4 regions of the Serratia sarumanii genome follow, and region 1 is predicted to be linked to each of the others. Evidence: riboswitches for the same ligand, from Rfam matches in the RefSeq annotation. Region 1 holds a riboswitch; each other region holds the start of a gene.
The links. A riboswitch is a leader RNA that binds a small molecule or an ion and turns the genes downstream of it on or off. The one in region 1 is predicted to bind thiamine pyrophosphate.

Region 1 (3,748 bases):
GCTGCCGCAGCTTCAGTTCGCGGCTGCTCCACAGCAGCATCACCGTGAGCGCCACGCACAGCACCCCGGCGCCGAGGGCGATGCGCAGCGACGTGAACAGCGCCTGCCACAGCACCGGCTGGCGCAGCACGCTGACGACGGCCTGATTGGCGCCGTCGGCGATCACCGCCAGCAGAGGCGGCAGCAGCAGCAGCAGCGCGGCGGCGATCAGCAGAAAATCGCCGACGCGCCGCCACAGGCTGTCTTCCGGGTTGCGCCAGCGCTGGGCGTGGGTATGGCCCACCGGCAGCGCCTGACTCAGCCGCTGGCTGATCAACACCAGCCCCAGACAACAGCTTAACTGGATCAGCGCCAGCATGGCGGCGCGACCCAGATCGTAGTCGTAACTCAGCGCCTGGTAGATCGCCAGTTCGATGGTGGTGGCCTGCGGCCCGCCGCCCAGCGACAGCACGGTGGCGAAGCTGGCGAAGCACAGCATGAAGATCAACGCGCCGCTCGGCAGGATCTGGCGGCGCAGCGCCGGCCATTCGACGAAACGGAACTGCTGCCAGCCGTTCATGCCCAACTGGGCGGCCAGCTGGCGCTGTTCCACCGGGATATTCTCCAGCGCCTGCAGCAACAGGCGGGTGGCCAGCGGCAGGTTAAAGAACAGGTGCGCCAGCAGAATGCCCTGCAGGCCGTAGGGCGAGAAGCCATACTCGATGCCCAGCCAGCCGCACAGCGTCGCCAGCCAGCCTTGGCGCCCATAGACGCTGAGCAGGCCGAACACCGCCACCAGCACCGGCAGCACCAGCGTCATAGCGCACAGCCGCAGCAGCAGCTGCCGGCCGGGGAAACGGCGGCGATAGAGCGCGCGCGCCAGCAGAACGGCGGGCAGCACCGAAATCAGCGCCGACAGCAGCGCCTGCCAGAAGGTGAAGCGCACCACGTGCCACAGGTAGCTGTCCTGCCACAGGCCGCGCCAGTCGCTGTCCGGCGCGTGACGCCACAGCGAGCCCATCGCCAGCGCGGCGACCAGCAGGATCACGCCGGCGGCCAGCAGCCCCGGCCAGAGCCAGCGGGGGATCAGCGGCTGACGGCGGTTTGCCATGCCCGGATCCAACCGCCGCGTTGTTTGGCCACCTCTTCGGCACTGTATTGCAATGCAGTATGCGGCACGTTCATCTGCTCAAAGCCGACGGGCAGTGGGGTGTTGATCACCGGATACATCCAGTTGCCGGTCGGGATGGTATTCTGGAAGGCCGGCGTCACCATGAACTGCATGAAGCGCTCCGCCAGCTCAGGCTGTTTGGCGGCCTTCAGCTTGCCCGCCACTTCCACCTGCAGGTAGTGGCCTTCGCTGAACGTGGCGGCGGCGTAGCTGTCTTTCTTCTCTTCGATAAGATGATAGGCCGGAGAGGTGGTGTAGCTGAGCACCAGATCGCCTTCGCCCTTCAGGAACAGGCCGTAGGCTTCGCTCCAGCCTTTGGTGACGGTGACGGTCTTTTTCGCCAGCTGCTGCCAGGCGGCAGGCGCTTTGTCGTCATAGACTTTTTGCATCCACAGCAGCAGGCCGAGGCCCGGCGTGCTGGTGCGCGGATCTTCGTAGATCACTTTCCAGTTGCGATCGCTGCTGACCAGCTCCTGCAGGCTTTTCGGCGGGTTCTTCAGTTTTTCTTTGTTGTAGACGAAGGCGAAGTAGCCGTAGTCGTAAGGCACGAAGGTCGCGTCCTGCCAGCCGCCCGGCACCGTCAGTTTGGCGGTGTCGACGCCGCTCGGCGCGAACAGGCCGGTTTGCTGCGCCGCCTGCAACAGGTTGTTGTCCAGCCCCAGCACCACGTCGGCGGCGCTGTTCTTGCCTTCCATGCGCAGGCGGTTCAGCAGCGAGACGCCGTCTTCCAGCGCGACGAACTTCAATTCACAGTCGCACTCGGCTTCGAAGGCTTTTTTCACCGCCGGGCCTGGGCCCCAGTCGGCGGCGAAGGAATCGTAGGTGTAAACCGTCAGCGTCGGCTTGGCGAACACCGGCGCGGCGCACAGCAGCAATAAGCAGGGCAGATATTTTTTGACCACGTTGCACTCCTGAAAAATAAGGGGGCAAGGGCATCTGAGGGGGCGAGGCGGCGTCGCCGGTTCGCTGGGCTCAAATCCCTCCGCCGGTATTGACCGGATCAGGTTCGACGGGTGTGCTCTCAGCGGAAAATCGGGCTTATCACGCGGCCCGACTTACCGCACCCCGTTGAGACGGCGCTATTGTAAAGATTAACCGACCCGGGCGAAAGGCGCTTATGCCTCCGGCGGGGCAAACCAGGCGGACTTGAAGTCGAACCAGCCGAGGGTGTTCATCCGCACGCCGCGCATGCTGCGCTGGCCGTGCAGCTGCAGCCAGTGGTGGAACAGCGGATGCAGCTGGTGGTTGCTGACCAGACGCTGGCAGAACTCGGCCAGCGGCAAGCGGTTGGCGCGCCACAGCGCCGCGTCCTGCGCCAGATCTTCGTTCATGCAGTGCTGCACCAGCGGCAGTTCGTACAGCGTGGCGAACAGCGAAAACTCCAGCGGCAGGTAGAAGTTGGCGCTGCCGAGCCACAGATCGCTGCGCGCGTCGCCCTGGTGCCAGGTGGCGTAATCCACGCTTTGCACAATCAGGCGGATGCCGTGCTGCGCCAGCAGCGGTTCGATCGCCTGGCGAATGGCGTGAAACTCCGAATGCTCATTGAAGTGGGTCATCGTCAGTTCGGTCAGGCCCGCGGGCTTGGGCTGCTGCGCCAGTGTGCGGTTGTGGTGCCAGCGCGGCAGCAGTCCGTACGCCGGCGACCAATAGCGCTGGTAGAGCGGCCCGGCATGGCTCAGCAGCGAAATGGGGTTGATCAATTCGCACAGCCAACTGCGAATGGCGGGATCGGCGGCCAGCGGGGAGCGCTGATCGAACAGCAGGAAATAGCAGCCCTCTTCCAGCCGGCTTTCCAGCTCGCTGTTGCCGGTTTCATCGCCCTGCAGCTGCACGCCGGAGTGCACCAGCTCTTCGGAAAACTCCGGCAGCACCCAGATGTTCACCTCGTCGATCAGCGCCCGGTAGCCGAAATAGTCGTCGAAGGCGTGGATCTTCATCTGGCTGGGATGGTTGCGCACCATGCGGTAGGGGCCGGTGCCGACCGGATGGCGGGCGAAATCAGGCAGTTCGCGCCATTCGCGCGGCAGGATCATGGCCTGCACGCTGCCCAGCAGCCAGGGCAGCCAGTGGTCGGGGCTGCGCAGCTGCACGTCGATCACGAACGGCGTCGGCGAGGTGACGCTCTCGATATGCGAGAACAGCGGTTGCGAGGTCAGACGTGAGAGGGAAGTGATGACGTCCGCCATCTCCAGCTCGCGGCCGTGATGAAAATGGATCGCCGGACGCAGGTAAAACCGCCAGTGCAGCGGCGTCAGCGCCTGCCAATGGTGAGACAGATCGGACTCGAGTTCCCCGTTTTCCTCATTTATGCGCGTCAGGCCGTTGAAGATCTGGCGCGCCAAATGGGTTTCCGAACGCCGCAGCGCCGAGCCGGGCAGCAGGTTGTACAGCTGCCGGTAGTAGAGCACCCGCAGGATATGTTTTCCCTGGCGGAAGCTGCGCCCCAACTGCGACAGCAGCATCTGGCGCACCACGTTTTTGTCGCCCACCAGCTGCACCAACTGATCGATGCGGTCCTGTTCCAACAGCTCCTCGGCCCGCTGTTGCTGCAGCGCCAGGCCGGTGTAGTGGAAGGTTAGCCGCGAACGTTTGCCGCGC
Region 2 (3,748 bases), 450 kb from region 1:
TAGCGATCGTTCTTCAACTCAGTCATTTATGGGGCTCCCTTAATAATCTGCCGGCCATTGTACATTATTCTGCCCGGCACAGCGCCACGGTGTCCTCAATCAACCGGCGCGCCACGGTACCGGGCGGCGGCAACAGCGGCAGCTGGTCGTAGCGATACCAGCCGGCGTTGAGCAGCTCCTTGGGATCGTGACGAATTTCCCCCTGATGGTAATCGGCCATAAAGGCCATCATCAGCGAGTGCGGGAACGGCCAGGGTTGTGAAGTGACGTAGCGCAGGTTCTTGATTTCGATATTGCTCTCTTCCATCACTTCGCGCGCTACCGCCTGCTCCAACGTTTCGCCCACTTCGACGAAGCCGGCCAGCACCGTGTGGATACCGCCGCGATGGCGCACGTGTTGCGCCAGCAGGATCTGATCCTCGCGCCGAATGGCGACGATCACGCAGGGTGCAATCTGCGGATAGTAGCGCTCTTTGCAGTGGCCACACAGGCAGGCGCTCTCGCTGCGGCTGAGGTGCATCTCATGGCCGCAGTAGCCGCAATAGCGATGTGAACGGTAGAAATCCGCCAGCTGCACGCCGCGCCCGGCAAGCTGAAACAGACCGCGATCCAGATCCAACAGCTGACGCACCGAGCCCATCTCCCGCGGCATCGCCTGGCGCACCAGCCAAACCGGCGCCCCCGCCCACTCACCGATGGTGCGCGCCATACGGCCCTGCAGCCCGAGGGTGGCGGCCGTCCCCGACGGCAATTCACCGTTCGGTAACCAAAGTTTGCTTTCATGGCTGACGATCCACCAGCCGTTTTCATTGCCCGTTAATGCAAGTTCCATATCGTTGTTGCACAACCTCAGCTTCACTGGCACTCTACGAATCGGCTTTGTTACATTTTAATAACTTACCGGTTACTTTTATTACTTACACGGAGTCAAACATGCTCAACCGTTTGGAAAGGCTGACTCAGCGCGTTGGCGGTAGTAATGAATTAGTTGATCAATGGCTTCAGGCCCGCAAGCAGTTGCTGGTCGCCTACTGCACGCTGGTAGGCCTCAAACCGAATAAAGAAAAGCATACGCCGCTGAATGAAAAAGCGCTGGAGAACTTTTGCCACAACCTGGTGGATTACCTCTCCGCAGGGCATTTTCATATCTATGACAGAATTATCAAACAAGTGGAAGGCGCAGCCAGTCCGAAAATGTCGCTGGCGGTGAACATCTACCCCAAGCTGTGGGCCAATACCGAACAGATCATGGCGTTCCACGATCGCTATACCGAAGTGGATATCGATCAGGAGGTTTGTCTGGAATTCCACCAGGCCTTGTCGGATATCGGCGAAACGCTGGCGGCGCGCTTTGCGCTGGAAGATAAGCTGATCCTGCTGGAGGCGGAAGCCGCGCAGCAACCGCAGCCGGATCCGGCGCGTTAAAATTTTATAGTTTTTTTTCTTATCCCTCCTATACTGGGGGGCATCTTGTCGGAGTGCCTAGCGCCTGATTTGTTCATCGAATCAGCCAGGCTGAGACCGTTAATTCGGGATCCGCGGAACCTGATCGGGTTAATACCCGCGAAGGGAACAAGAGTAATCTATCGCCACAGGCACGGCCTTCCCCTTGCGGGCGCCCTGCCTTATCGGCCACCATCATTACTCCCTCCGAGCTCCAGACAAGCAACTTTCCCAACCCAACACACTGGTAGGAACTTGCTATGTCTAACGTTAATCCACCGCGCGCCCGTAAAGCGCAACGCGAAGCCGCCCAGCAGTTTATCGACACCCTGCAAGGCATGGCTTTCCCGAACTCACGCCGTATCTATCTGCAAGGCTCGCGCAGCGATATCCAGGTGCCGATGCGCGAAATTCAGCTCAGCCCGACCCTGCTCGGCGGCAGCAAAGACCACCCGCAGTATGAACCCAACGAGGCGATCCCGGTGTATGACACCGCCGGCCCCTACGGCGATCCGCAGGCCAAGCTCGACGTGCACGCCGGTCTCGCCAAACTGCGCGCCGGCTGGATCGACGCGCGCGGCGATACCACTACCCTCAGCGGCGCCAGCTCCGGCTTCACCCAACAGCGGCTGGCGGACGAGGGGCTGGATCATCTGCGCTTCGAACATCTGCCGCTGCCGCGCAAGGCGCTGCCGGGCAGGCGCGTGACCCAGCTGCACTATGCCCGCGCCGGTATCGTCACCCCGGAGATGGAGTTCATCGCCATCCGTGAAAACATGGGGCGCGAGCGCATTCGCGGCGAGGTGCTGCGCCACCAGCACCCGGGCCAGAGCTGGGGCGCCAATCTGCCGGACAACATCACGCCGGAGTTCGTGCGCCAGGAAGTGGCCGCCGGCCGCGCCATCATTCCCGCCAACATCAATCACCCGGAGGCGGAACCGATGATCATCGGCCGCAATTTCCTGGTGAAGGTGAACGCCAATATCGGCAACTCGGCGGTCACGTCGTCGATCGAAGAAGAGGTGGAGAAGCTGGTGTGGTCCACCCGCTGGGGCGCGGACACCGTGATGGATCTCTCTACCGGCCGCTATATTCACGAAACCCGCGAGTGGATCCTGCGCAACAGCCCGGTGCCCATCGGCACCGTGCCGATCTACCAGGCGCTGGAGAAGGTCAACGGCGTGGCGGAAAACCTCACCTGGGAGATGTTCCGCGATACGCTGCTGGAACAGGCGGAGCAAGGGGTCGACTACTTCACCATCCACGCCGGCGTGCTGCTGCGCTACGTGCCAATGACCGCCAAACGCCTGACCGGCATCGTGTCGCGCGGCGGCTCGATCATGGCCAAATGGTGTCTGTCGCACCATCAGGAAAACTTCCTCTATCAGCATTTCCGTGAAATCTGTGAGATCTGCGCCGCCTACGACGTTTCGCTGTCGCTCGGCGACGGCCTGCGCCCCGGCTCGATTCAGGACGCCAACGACGAAGCCCAGTTCGCCGAGCTGCATACGCTGGGCGAGCTGACCAAAATCGCCTGGGAATACGACGTGCAGGTAATGATAGAAGGCCCGGGCCACGTGCCGATGCAGATGATCCGCCGCAACATGACCGAAGAGCTGGAACACTGCCACGAAGCGCCGTTCTACACCCTCGGCCCGCTGACCACCGATATCGCCCCGGGCTATGACCATTTCACCTCCGGCATCGGCGCGGCAATGATCGGCTGGTTCGGCTGCGCCATGTTGTGTTACGTCACGCCGAAAGAACACCTCGGCCTGCCGAACAAAGAGGACGTCAAGCAGGGCCTGATCACCTACAAGATCGCCGCTCACGCCGCCGATCTGGCCAAAGGCCATCCGGGCGCGCAGATCCGCGATAACGCCATGTCCAAGGCGCGTTTCGAATTCCGCTGGGAAGATCAGTTCAATCTGGCGCTCGATCCGGCCACCGCCCGCGCCTATCACGACGAAACCCTGCCGCAGGAGTCCGGCAAGGTCGCCCACTTCTGCTCGATGTGCGGGCCGAAATTCTGCTCGATGAAAATTTCGCAGGAGGTGCGCGACTACGCCGCGGCCCAGGAAGCCGCCAAGCCGATCGAAGTGCAGCTGACCGGCATGGAGAAAATGTCCGCCGAGTTCCGCGCCCGCGGCAGCGAGCTGTATCACAGCGCCGGCACCCTGCAAGAGGAGACAAGCAATGACTGATATCACGACCCCCTTCCCGGCTACGCCCCACAAGCTGGGGCTTTACCCGGTTGTCGACAGCGTGGAATGGATCGCTCGCCTGCTGGAGGCCGGCGTCACCA
Region 3 (3,748 bases), 2.1 Mb from region 1:
GGCGCTTTCAGCCTCTTTTGGAGTTCGCTGGTGTTGCCGCTGAGTCAGGCGCCGTTCAACTTCACCCATGCCGCGGTGGGGGCGTTCGGCCTGGTCGGCGCGGTGGGCGCGCTGGCGGCGGTGCGCGCCGGGCATCTGGCGGATCGCGGACTGGGGCAGGTGGCCAGCGGCGTGTGTCTGCTGCTGCTGACGCTGGCCTGGCTGCCGCTCGGTTTACTCGGCAGCGGCCTGGTTTGGCTGGTGGCGGGCATCGTATTGCTGGATCTGGCGGGCCAGGCGATCCACGTGCTGAACCAGAGCATGATCTTCAGCGCGCACCCGCAGTCGCACAGCAGGCTGGTGGGCTGCTACATGCTGTTTTACGCCGTCGGCAGCGGTCTGGGCGCCTTTGCCGGCACCCATATGTACGCCTGGGCGGGCTGGAGCGGCGTCTGCTGGCTGGGGGCGGGCGTCAGCCTGAGCGCGCTGCTGTTTTGGCGGCTGACGCTGCGCGGCATGCCGCCCTCAGCGGCGGCGGTGGAGCAGTGAAAGCTGGAAGCCCAGCGCACCGCACAACTGCTGAGGCGCGGTGAAGCCGCTTTCCGCCAGGAGGAGACGGCTGCGTGCCGCCGTCATCGGGTGCCAGTTGCGGCGGGTGCGTTCGATCACCTCCTGCGCCTGCGCCGCCGAGTGCCCGGCGCTTTGCAGCCAGTGTTGGTAGTGGCTGGCGGGCAGGCCCTCCGGTTGATAGTCGAACAGCAGCAGCGGTGCGGCGGGGGAGAGGCGCTGTGCCAACTGCTGCAGGAAATCCAGTTTGGTGCCATCGTCGGCGATAAAGTGCAGCACCAATGAGCACACCGCCGCGCCGTGGCGGGTTTGCGGCGCTTGTTGCAGCAAGGTGGGCTGGAAACTCACCCGTTGTGCATAACCCGCGGCTTCGGCCTTGGCGCGCGCGGCCGCCAGCATGCCGGCGGAGGGTTCCACTGCGCTGAAACGCCAGCTGGCGTTGGCGGCGGCCAGCGCCGACAGTTCGCTGCCGGTGCCGCAGCCGGCCAGCAACAGCGTGGCGTCATTCGGCAGCGTCTGCGCGAGCGTCGCCGTCAGCAGCGACTGAGCAAACTGATAGCCGGGCACCAGGGTCAGAATACGGCGATCGTAGTCCGCCGCCGCGGCATCGGGGAAGCGTGTATCCGTTTGATGTTGCATAACCTTCCTTGCAAAGTTCATTGAGAGAGACAAGGAAGGGTATGCTTAAATGATAATGAAATCCATTATCATTAATGAGTTCTGTGACGGGAAAGGCGGCGTTAGCGGGCCGGCGAATGCAGCAGGTAATAATCTTCTTCGCCGTCGTTGCCGGTAGAGATGATGCGCCAGCCGTGTTTGCGGTAGAACGCCAGCGCCTTTTCATTCTTCACCAGGCATTTCAGCGAGCCGGTGGCGGTGAAGGTAGCTTCCGCCGCCTGCAGCAGCGCACTGCCGACGCCGCGCGGCGGCTGATGGGGATCGACATACAGGTTATGAATGAAGTTGTCTTCGCGGTAGATGGAGACGAATCCCAGCAGCGTGCCGCCGTCTTCCGCCACCCAAATCGCTTCGCCCAGCGTCGCGCCGTCGAAATCTTCCAACTGATAGTTTGAGGTATCGCGCCAGCCGAACGCCGCCTTGCGCGACGCCAGGTACAGCGTGCGCAGAAAGGGGCGATCGGTTTCTTGATAGGGTCTTATCTGCATGGCATCTCCCGGTGGTTTGTGCTCACTATAGCGCATAGCGCGGTGTATGCCTGCCGGGCCAATTTATTCGCTTGTTTGTCTGCGTCGCCGCTGGCATGATCCCCTGCAGGGATTAACGCAACGTTGATCACAACCTATTGATTTTCATGACTCGGGGTGCCCTTCTACGTGAAGGCTGAGAAATACCCGTATTACCTGATCTGGATAATGCCAGCGTAGGGAAGTCACGGCCGCCCAGCCGGCGCCGCCTTCTTGAACGCCGGTTGGGAGGAATATGATCGCTCGACCTGATGCACTACCCGGCGCGCGCGCCGCGGCCTGTCTGACCCAATTCCAACAGCGGCCTCCGCTGATCCACTGCCTGACCAACGAAGTGGTGCAATCGCTGACCGCCAACGTGCTATTGGCGCTGGGTGCCTCCCCGGCGATGGTGGTGGAGCCGCAAGAGGCGGCGCAGTTCAGCGTGCTGGCCGACGGCCTGCTGATCAACGTCGGCACCCTCAATGCGCTGCGCGCCGAATCGATGCGGGTGGCGGTGGCCGCCGCCAATCAGGCCGGCAAGCCCTGGACGCTGGATCCGGTGGCGGTCGGCGCGCTCTCCTACCGCACCGCCTTTGCTAAACAGCTGCTGGACGAGAAACCGGCGGCGATACGCGGCAACGCCTCGGAAATCATGGCGCTCAGCGGGTTGCTGGCCAGCGGCCGCGGCGTGGACAGCGGCGACGATTCGCTGGCGGCATTGCCCGCCGCGCGTGAGCTGGCGCAGCGCAGCGGCGCGGTGGTGGCGGTCACCGGCGCGGTGGATTACGTCACCGACGGCCAACGCGATTGGGCGATCGAAGGCGGTTCCCCGCTGATGACGCGGGTGGTGGGCACCGGCTGCGCGCTGTCGGCGGTCGTGGCAGCGTTTTGCGCCCTGCCGGGCGATCGCCTGGACAACGTGGCGACCGCCTGCCGGGTGATGTCCCACTGCGGCGGCCTCGCGGCCAGACAGGCCACCGGGCCGGGCAGCTTTACGCCGGCGTTCCTCGACGCCCTGTATCAGCTGCGCGGGGAGGATCTGTGATGAAACGCATTAACGCCCTGACCATCGCCGGCACCGATCCCAGCGGTGGCGCCGGCATTCAGGCCGATTTGAAGGCTTTCTCGGCGCTTGGCGCCTACGGCACCTCGGTGATCACCGCGCTGGTGGCGCAGAATACCCGCGGCGTGCAGTCGGTGTATTACATCGATCCGGCGTTCGTCGCCGCGCAGCTGGACTCGGTGTTCAGCGACGTGCGCATCGACAGCGTCAAGATTGGCATGCTGGCCAACGCCGACATCGTGCAGGCGGTGGCCGAACGGCTGCGCCATTACCGGCCGGAATTCGTGGTGCTGGACACCGTGATGCTGGCGAAAAGCGGCGATCCGTTGTTGGCGCCGGAGGCGGTGGCGTCTATTCGGAGCGAGCTGTTGCCGCTGGTGTCGATCATTACGCCGAACCTGCCGGAAGCGGCGGCGCTGCTGGCGTGCGCGCCGGCGGAAGATGAAGCGCAGATGCGCGAGCAGGGGCGGGCGCTGCTGGAGATGGGCTGCCGGGCGGTGCTGATGAAGGGCGGCCACCTGAGCGAAAGCGAGAGCCCGGACTGGCTGTTTACCGCAGAAGGCGAGCAGCGCTTTACCGCGCCGCGCGTCGCCACCCGCCACACCCACGGCACCGGTTGCACGCTCTCGGGCGCGCTGGCGGCGCTGCGCCCGCGCCATGCCGACTGGGCGGCCACGGTGGCCGCCGCCAAGGACTACCTGCAACAAGCACTGCAACAGGCGGACACGCTGGAAGTGGGGCACGGCATCGGGCCGGTGCATCATTTCCACGCCTGGTGGTGAGTCAACTTTTTGCCGCAACCGTGGTCTGACTAGTTCAGGCCCGGTTTTATGGGCGAAACCTGATTTAACCTAGGGAGAAGGACTATGACGGGACACCAGGCGCTGCGTTGCGCCCTCTTCGGCGCACTGCTCAGCTTCAGCGCGGGCAGCTTTGCTCAGCAGATCGTCAC
Region 4 (3,748 bases), 2.5 Mb from region 1:
AGCCAATCCGCCACCAGGGCGCCCTCTTCTTCGGTCGCCCCCTTGCCGGCAACAATGACGGTATCGCGCGGCAGGGCCGGATCGAGATCCGCCAGGCGGTGGTCGGCCAACAGGCTCAGCCCGGACAGGCCGTGTACCACCCGATGGGATTGCGTGGTGGCGACCGCGATCTGATACAGCGGCGCCTCGGCAGGACTCAGACGGTTAGCCTGCATCAGGATATCGGCGATGCCCGCCGCTTCGAACAGCATGCCCCCTTCAGGGACGATAATCAGGAATGTATGCATGGCGATAATAGGAAGAACAAGCAAAACAGGTCAGACAGCCACTGTATAAGAAAAGCCTCGCCGGTTCACCCTGCGGGCATAAAAAAGCCCGTCGGCAAGCGCCGACGGGCCAACAAAGCACTGTCCTCAAGCCTGCGGCAGGCTCACCCCGCCGGCGCGCGCCAATTGCGCCAGCAGCGCCGTTTGAAACGCCTCGTCGTATACCGCCGCGTGAGGTTCGAAGCGCTGTTGATGGTGCCAATAGCCGCCGGACGCCAGAGCCTGCGGCTCATCGCTGCTCACCAGCCACGCCTGCGTCACATGCCCCAGCGCCAGATCGTCTGGCGCATCCGCGCCGCCCATTTTGGTCGGCACCCAGCCGGGATCGACCGCGCTGCTGATCACGTCAGGCCACAGGCGCGCCACGGCGGCGGCCAGCGCGGTGACGAACAGTTTGCTGTCCGAATAGGAGCCGGCTGCGCCGCCGAGCCAGTCCACGCCGCTCAGTTCCGCCACGCCGTCAAAGTGCATGCTGCTGCTCAGATAGACGATACGCTTGGGGCGTTCGATCAGGGCCGTCAGCAGGTAGGGCGCAACGACGTTCACCGGCATCACCTGCGGCCCGGTAAACATACCGGCGTTGTGGATCACCGCGTCCGGGCGGCCGAGGCGGTTGACCTGCTCGGCAAGCTGCCGGATCTGCTGCACATCGGACAGATCGCCGATCGTCGCCTGTGCGCCGCGATCCAGCAGATCGCGCACCGCGTCCAAACGGCCGGGCTCACGCGCATGCAGAATTACCTGATGCCCTTCGTCCAACAGCGTTTGCGCGGCGGCGCGGCCCAGCCCGTCTACCGAACCGGTAATGAAAATGCGTGACATGCCACTCCTCCGTTTAGCGCCAGCCGAGCGCCGGCGCGATATGGGTTAAAATCGATTCGATGACGTGGGCGTTGTAATCCACGCCCAGCTGGTTAGGCACGGTCAGCAGCAGCGTATCCGCTTCGGCGATGGCCTCGTCCTGCGCCAGCTGCTCGATCAGCACGTCCGGCTCGGCGGCATAGCTGCGGCCGAAGATCGCCCGGGTCTGCGCGTCGATATACCCCAGTTGATCGCCCTCCTTGCCGCCGCCGCCGAAGTAGTTGCGATCCCGCTGATCCACCAGCGCGAAGATGCTGCGGCTGACGGAAACCCGCGGCTCGCGCGCATGGCCCGCCTCTTGCCAGGCGGCGCGGTAGGCGCGGATCTGCTTGGCCTGCTGGATATGGAAGGGTTCGCCGGTTTCGTCGTTCTTGAGCGTCGAGCTTTGCAGGTTCATGCCCAGCTTCGCCGCCCAGACGGCGGTGGCGTTCGAACCGGCGCCCCACCAGATGCGGTCGCGCAGCCCGGCGGAAAACGGCTCCGGCCGCAGCAGCCCGGGCGGATTCGGGAACATCGGCTGTGGATTGGGCTCGGCGAACCCTTCGCCGCGCAGCGCTTCCAGGAACACTTCGGTATGGCGACGGGCCATGTCCGCGTCGCTCTCGCTGTCGGCCGGGGCATAGCCGAAATAGCGCCAGCCGTCGATCACCTGCTCCGGCGAGCCGCGGCTGATGCCGAGCTGCAGCCGCCCGCCGGCGATCAGATCCGCCGCGCCGGCGTCTTCCACCATGTACAGCGGATTTTCATAACGCATGTCGATCACGCCGGTGCCGATCTCGATGCGTTGGGTTTTGGCGCCGATGGCGGCCAGCAGCGGGAACGGCGACCCCAGCTGGCGTGCAAAGTGGTGTACGCGAAAATAGGCGCCGTCCGCCCCCAGATCTTCGGCGGCGACCGCCAGATCGATGGACTGCAGCAGCGCATCCGCCGCGGAACGGGTGCCGGACTGGGCGGAAGGCGACCAGTGGCCAAACGAGAGAAAACCAATCTTTTTCATCGGGAATCGTCCTCAAAGGCAAAATCATCGGCCTACAGTGACAAAAATCGCGCGCTCTGCGCCAGCAAAATCGCCCCCGATCGCACTAAACGAACCGATTGCCGCCGCGCCGCCCGGCGATTGTAATCAAAAAACAAATGTCGTATAACAAGCAGCTCCGAGGGGTGTCCTGTTACGGGCTGAGATGGCGCAAGCCGAACCCTTTGAACCTGATCTGGGTCATGCCAGCGAAGGGACGGTTAGGCAACAACGCTCTCACCCGTTGCCTGTTCATACCCCAGCGTGCCCGGATCTCCACTGACTCAAGGAGGTCCCATGTCCATCACCACCCTGTTCGAAAGCGGTCTTTACGGCCGGCTGCGCCAACATGCCGGCAGCCACTGGCAAGATTACGTTGATCACCCGTTTCTGCAGCAGCTGGCCGCCGGCACCTTGCCCGAACGCGCGTTTCGCCGCTACCTGACCCAGGACTATCTGTTCCTGCTGCACTTCGCCCGCGCCTACGCGCTGCTGGTCAGCAAGCTGCGCACCCTGCCGGAGATGCGCGCCGCTACCGCCTCGCTCAACGGCATCGTCGCCGAACTGCCGCTGCACGTGGCCTACTGCGCCGAATGGGGGCTGAGCGAAGCGCAGATCGCCGCCCAGCCGGAAGCGGCGGAAACCATGAACTATACCCGCTACGTGCTGGATATCGGCCATGCCGGCGACGCCCTCGATCTGCTGGCTGGCCTGCTGCCCTGCGTGGCCGGCTATGCCGAAATCGGCCTGCGGCTGCTGCACGATCCCGCCACCCAAATGGAGGGCAATCCTTACGCCTCCTGGATCCGCAACTACGGCGACGAGGGCTATCTGGCCGGCGTGCGCGCCGCCATCGAGCTGCTGGAAACCGTCGGCCACCAGCGCGGCGCACAAGGCCGCTTCACCGAGCTGGCGCAGATTTTCACCACCGCCACCCAGCTGGAATCGGCATTTTGGCAAATGGGGCTGAACGCCTCATGACCACCCCGCGTCTCCCGCCCGGCATCCAGGTGCGGGATCTCAGCCTGCGTTTCGGTCAGCAAATCGTCTTCGACCGGCTGAGCTTCGACATCGCCGGCGGCAGCTTCGTCGCCCTGCTCGGAGCCAGCGGCGCCGGCAAAACCAGCCTGCTGAAGATCATCGCCGGCCTGGCGCAGGCCACCTCAGGCACGGTGACCGGCAGCGACGGTTTGCCGATCGCCGGGCGCATCGCCTACATGGGGCAAAAAGACCTGCTCTACCCGTGGCTGACCGTCGAAGAAAACGTCGCCCTCGGCGCGCGGCTGCGCGGCGAAACGCCGGACCGGGCGTGGGCGGCGCACCTGCTGGAACGCGTGGGCCTGGCCGCTCATGGCCGCAGCCTGCCCGCCGCGCTGTCCGGCGGCATGCGCCAGCGCGCCGCCATCGCCCGCACGCTCTATGAACGCCAGCCGATCGTGCTGATGGATGAACCCTTTTCGGCGCTGGACGCCATCACCCGCGCCGAGATCCAGAGCCTGGCCGCCGAACTGCTGGCGCAAAACACCGTGCTGCTGATCACCCACGA

Region 2: another riboswitch for thiamine pyrophosphate. It lies ahead of thiC (phosphomethylpyrimidine synthase ThiC); the one in region 1 lies ahead of thiB (thiamine ABC transporter substrate binding subunit).
Region 3: another riboswitch for thiamine pyrophosphate. It lies ahead of thiM (hydroxyethylthiazole kinase); the one in region 1 lies ahead of thiB (thiamine ABC transporter substrate binding subunit).
Region 4: another riboswitch for thiamine pyrophosphate. It lies ahead of SSARUM_RS15280 (TenA family protein); the one in region 1 lies ahead of thiB (thiamine ABC transporter substrate binding subunit).

What each region holds. Positions count from the first base shown of each region.
Region 1 is NZ_CP124750.1:721,595-725,342, forward strand. It holds gene thiP (thiamine/thiamine pyrophosphate ABC transporter permease ThiP) at 1-1,090, opposite strand, end outside; gene thiB (thiamine ABC transporter substrate binding subunit) at 1,066-2,052, opposite strand; TPP riboswitch at 2,110-2,228, opposite strand; gene sgrR (HTH-type transcriptional regulator SgrR) at 2,266-3,748, opposite strand, start outside.
Region 2 is NZ_CP124750.1:274,591-278,338, reverse strand. It holds gene hemE (uroporphyrinogen decarboxylase) at 1-26, opposite strand, end outside; gene nudC (NAD(+) diphosphatase) at 65-832, opposite strand; gene SSARUM_RS01275 (Rsd/AlgQ family anti-sigma factor) at 934-1,425, shown strand; TPP riboswitch at 1,465-1,589, shown strand; gene thiC (phosphomethylpyrimidine synthase ThiC) at 1,704-3,647, shown strand; gene thiE (thiamine phosphate synthase) at 3,640-3,748, shown strand, end outside.
Region 3 is NZ_CP124750.1:3,743,969-3,747,716, reverse strand. It holds gene SSARUM_RS17800 (MFS transporter) at 1-528, shown strand, start outside; gene SSARUM_RS17795 (methyltransferase) at 505-1,185, opposite strand; gene SSARUM_RS17790 (GNAT family N-acetyltransferase) at 1,287-1,712, opposite strand; TPP riboswitch at 1,855-1,951, shown strand; gene thiM (hydroxyethylthiazole kinase) at 1,987-2,778, shown strand; gene thiD (bifunctional hydroxymethylpyrimidine kinase/phosphomethylpyrimidine kinase) at 2,778-3,578, shown strand; gene SSARUM_RS17775 (inhibitor of vertebrate lysozyme family protein) at 3,663-3,748, shown strand, end outside.
Region 4 is NZ_CP124750.1:3,207,549-3,211,296, forward strand. It holds gene SSARUM_RS15265 (GlxA family transcriptional regulator) at 1-287, opposite strand, end outside; gene SSARUM_RS15270 (SDR family NAD(P)-dependent oxidoreductase) at 414-1,148, opposite strand; gene SSARUM_RS15275 (LLM class flavin-dependent oxidoreductase) at 1,162-2,184, opposite strand; TPP riboswitch at 2,335-2,437, shown strand; gene SSARUM_RS15280 (TenA family protein) at 2,500-3,183, shown strand; gene SSARUM_RS15285 (ABC transporter ATP-binding protein) at 3,180-3,748, shown strand, end outside.